Regions from separate parts of the Brachybacterium tyrofermentans genome, predicted to be linked through region 1. Evidence: riboswitches for the same ligand, from Rfam matches in the RefSeq annotation. Region 1 holds a riboswitch; the other holds the start of a gene.
The links. A riboswitch is a leader RNA that binds a small molecule or an ion and turns the genes downstream of it on or off. The one in region 1 is predicted to bind thiamine pyrophosphate.
Positions count from the first base shown of each region.

Region 2: another riboswitch for thiamine pyrophosphate. It lies ahead of ABD093_RS16765 (YkoF family thiamine/hydroxymethylpyrimidine-binding protein); the one in region 1 lies ahead of ABD093_RS15515 (bifunctional hydroxymethylpyrimidine kinase/phosphomethylpyrimidine kinase).

Region 1 is NZ_BAAAIR010000046.1:315,013-317,203, forward strand. It holds gene ABD093_RS15505 (ABC transporter substrate-binding protein) at 1-192, shown strand, start outside; gene ABD093_RS15510 (cupin domain-containing protein) at 198-584, opposite strand; TPP riboswitch at 682-775, shown strand; gene ABD093_RS15515 (bifunctional hydroxymethylpyrimidine kinase/phosphomethylpyrimidine kinase) at 758-2,191, shown strand, end outside.
Region 2 is NZ_BAAAIR010000048.1:123,759-125,949, reverse strand. It holds gene ABD093_RS16770 (ECF transporter S component) at 1-330, opposite strand, end outside; gene ABD093_RS16765 (YkoF family thiamine/hydroxymethylpyrimidine-binding protein) at 327-1,115, opposite strand; TPP riboswitch at 1,154-1,262, opposite strand; gene ABD093_RS16760 (MBL fold metallo-hydrolase) at 1,402-2,118, opposite strand.

The DNA.
Region 1 (2,191 bases):
AAGGCCGACGGCGTGGACGTCTCCGTCCTGGCGGAGGCGCCCGGTGACGTGGCCCTCCCGGAGACCGGGAACCGTTCGGCGGAGGGCACAGGGGCAGCGCTCCCGATCATCGCCGAGGTCTTCACCGGCACAGCGACCGCCGCCGATGCGCTGCCGAAGGCTCAGGACGCGGCGGAGGACGCCACCGGCTGATCCGCTCAGTCCGTGGCAGGACCCTCGCGGGTGGCACGGACCTCGATGAAGAGCTCATCGGGGTCGAGCCGTCCCGCGGTCTCCACGATCACGACGACCATGTCCGAGCTCGCCCAGGTCTGATGCACCTCTCCCGGCTCCCAGAAGGCCGCCTGCCCCGCGGAGATCGGTCGGCGCGAGCCGCCGTCGGCCGAGACCTCCCCGTGCCCGCTGAGGACCGCGAAGACCTGCCGCATCCCGGCCGGGTGCTCGCCGAGCGTCCCACCGGCGGCGAGGTGCGCGATCTGGACATGTGCGCGCTCCGCGTCCGTGATCCGCGGCAGGAAGTCCATCGCGACGCCGCTGCTGGCGAAGGCGGTGATCTGCTGCCTCGGAAGGGTCACGATCCTCATGCGGTCATCGTACGGCGGGGGCCGAGGACCGTCGGGCGCCACCGTGGCCGCGCTGACGGACCCTTCGCCGGCCGGACCACGGGCCTGCCTATACTGGCCCGCGGACACGGGGTGCGCCGTCCGGCGCTGAGATCACACCCGTGGAACCTGATCTAGTTCGTACTAGCGAAGGGATGTCCTCAGTGGCTCCGTCGTACCCTGCCCGAATTCCCCGCGTGCTGTCGATCGCCGGCACCGACCCCTCCGGAGGAGCCGGCACCGCTGCGGACCTCAAATCCATCACGGCGGCCGGCGGCTACGGCATGAGCGTGGTGACCGCGCTGGTCGCGCAGAACACCCGCGGAGTGCGCGATATCCACGTGCCGCCGGTCGCCTTCCTCGACCAGCAGCTGCGCGCCGTGAGCGATGACGTGCAGATCGATGCGGTCAAGACCGGGATGCTCGGCACCGCCGCGATCATCGCGACCGTCGCCGCCTGGCTCGACGAGCATCCGCCGCACATCCTGGTGGTGGATCCGGTGATGGTCGCGACCAGCGGGGACAGCCTCCTGGAGCCGGACGCGGAGCAGGCGATGATCGACTTCTGCGCCCGCGCCACCGTGGTCACCCCGAACATCGAGGAGCTCGCCCGGCTGGCGGGGACGGAGCGCGCGGCCGACGAGCAGGAGGCGCTCGCGCAGGCCCGGCAGTGGGCCGCACGGACCGGGGTCGCCGTGGTGGTGAAGACAGGTCATCTCGAGGCTCCGCAGGTCACGAACACGTGGGTGGAGCCCGATGGTCTCGAGCACCGGGTCGACTCGGCGCGCCTGACCTCGACCAGCACCCATGGCACCGGATGCTCCCTCGCCTCAGCGCTCGCGACACGGCTGGGCGGCGGCGGGACCCCGCAGGCGGCTCTCACCTGGGCCACGCAGTGGCTCCACGAGGCGATCGCCCACGGGGAGGCGCTGCGTGTCGGAACAGGCCACGGTCCCGTGGACCACTCCCACCGCGCCCGCAGCCTCGAGGCGGCAGGGGAGTCGACCCCCTGGCTCGAGCCCGGCCGGATCCCGGCGACGCTCGAGACCCCGGAGGACGTGCCGGCCCTCGCGGCGGTCGGTCCTCACGCGGGCACCCCGGATCCCACCGACGCCGGCGCAGTCGGACCTGCCCTAGAGCCCGCCGTCGCACCGGCCGGACCCTGGACGCGCGCCTTCTGGTCGGCGGGGGAGTCCCTCGCGCGAGCCGTCGCGGACTCGGACTTCGTGCGCGCCCTGGTCGACGGCAGCCTCCCCGACCGGGAGTTCTCCTTCTACCTGGCTCAGGACGCGCTGTATCTGCGCCGGTACTCCCGGGCGCTCGCGGCGCTGTCCGCTGCGTCGAGCGAGCCCGAGGCTCAGGTGTTCTGGGCGCATGGCGCGGCGAACTGCCTCACCGTCGAGTCCGCTCTGCACCGCAGCTGGAACGGCGACCGGGAGGAACCCGAGATATCGCCTGTGACCAGTGCGTACACCGACTTCCTGCTGGCCGCGACCCAGGGCGAGGACCGCGTCGTCGCCGCAGCCGCCGTGCTGCCCTGCTACTGGCTCTACGCCCAGACCGGGGCCACGCTGCCGGCTGTCCCGGAG
Region 2 (2,191 bases), on a different contig from region 1:
CTGCAGCAGCGCCGAGAGCACCAGCAGCGGGCCGACGGGGCTGCCCAGGAACACCACCTCGACGACCGCCGCGATCAGCTCGGCGAGGATGCCGCTGCCGGGCCGTCGGAGGATCGCCACGGCGATCGGGCCGACGAGCAGCCAGGACCCGAACAGGACGTGCTGGGCGAGGTCGCCCGCGGGGCCCATGGCGATCGCAAGGCCGTTCCATGCCTGGACGAAGACCCAGTACAGGAAGCCGAACACGACGCCGAGCACGACGACCAGCACGATCTCCCGCAGGGTGAAGCGGGACCGCCTGCGGGTCGGGCCCGCCTGCACCGCGGTCATCGGGTCACCTCGTCCAGGGTGCGCGTGGCGTGCGAGGGGCTGTTCAGCGAGATCGTGAGGTGGCTGGTCACGTGCTGGACGCTGCGTCCCACCAGCAGCCATCCGGCGATCGCGGTGGCCAGGACATCGCCGACGTCGCCCTCGAGGCGGGTCACGAAGTGCTCGGATCCGCGGAAGGTGCCCAGCTCGCGGGCGTGGTCGATCGCGGCGTAGATGTCCCGCATGTGGTCCGGGAGCGTCCCGTCGGCGAGAACCTGGTCGGCCAGTGGGTACAGCGCCCATTCCGCCGAGGCGTAGCGGCCCGTACGGCGGGGCTCGGGGACCTCCACGCCGCGGGGCCCGGCACCGCCGGGCAGCTCGCAGGCCACCTCTCCCGGGCATCCCCGGGACAGCAGCACGGAGATCGTGGCGTGGTGCTCGGTGCGGGCGAGATCCTCGGCGAGGTCGATGAGATAGCGCTGCAGGTGCGCCTCGTGGCCGCCGACGTAGGTGGAGACGTCCCCGGTCTCGCGCACGAGGCCGGTGTCGTCGAGGCGGGAGAGGATGCCGCGCAGGAGCGACGCGTAGTCGTCGGCCATCACGGCGGCGCTCACCCGGGCGCCGACGCCGAAGCCGAGCGGGGTCGCGGTGGGGTCGGCGGCGTGTTCCGTGGGATTCGCGGCGTTCTCCGTGGGATCCGCGGCGTTCTCTGCGGGATCCGTCGCGTTCTCTGCGGGAGCGGAAGCGGGCCCCGAGGCGGCAGGAGGAACGCTCCCGGGAACAGGGGGTGGGAAGGAGACGATCATGGTCCGTGCCTTTCACGAAGGGCACGGGCACACGGCGGATCTCGCCCGGCGGAGCTCCCTGCGCCGGCATGATCCGGGTCAGGTTCTACGGTCGGAGTTGGAGAACTCCCTCTCAGCCCGGCCTACCGGACTCCCGTGCACGGGGCCACTGTAGACGGCACCGTGGGCTCGCCGACCATCACGTCCACGGCGCCCGGCGCCCGCATGGTCGTGGACGCGGGCGCGGGCGTAAGTCGTGGGTGCTGTCGCGGTCGAGGTCCAGAGCTCAGTGCTCAGAGCTCAGAGCTCAGAGCTCGACGATGCCGTCCTCCGGCCAGTCGCGCACCTCGGTGCTCTCGGGCGAGAGCGCACCCGACTGGCGCAGGAAGATCGGTCGACCCGCGGCGCTGGCCACCGCGTCGTGGACCGGCAGGGCCACGCGCGGGCGCACCGCACGCAGGAAATCGATGGTCTCGGACATCTTGGACCACGGCGCCACCACGGCGAAGGCCAGGGCGTCGATCCCATGGAACTCCTGCAGTGGCTCCAGGGAGTCCCCCGTGATCCCGAGCTGCGGCCCGCCTCCGGCGGAGAGCACGAGGCCCACGTTGCCCACGCGCGGGATATCGGGATGGATGATCGCGTGCTGACCGCCCGCCGCCGCGATCCGCAGCGCCTCGTGCCCGTCCAGCGCCGGGAACTCATGGGCCTCGCCCGCGCTGAGCGGCAGCAGGCGCTCGGTCGAGATCGCGGCGCCGTCCTCGCTGCTCTCGGCGAGCTGCGCGGCGGTCTCCGGCTCGGCGATCACGACCGCCTGCGCACTCGCGCCCAGGACGTGGTCCAGCAGGCCGCGATCGAGATGATCCGGATGCTGATGCGTGATGGCGACGGCGTCGACGCCCGCGAGCACCTCGTCATCCAGCGTTCGCACGGCGTCGGCGCTGAAAGTCCCAGGGTCCACGAGGACCCGCCGCCCGGCCATCTCGACGAGCAGGCAGGAGTGGACGAGGTGACGGATCTTCATAGCTGCCTCCAGGGTCTGCGGAATCGGATGCCCCCACCGTACGACCACGGGACCACCACGCCAATGCCCTGCG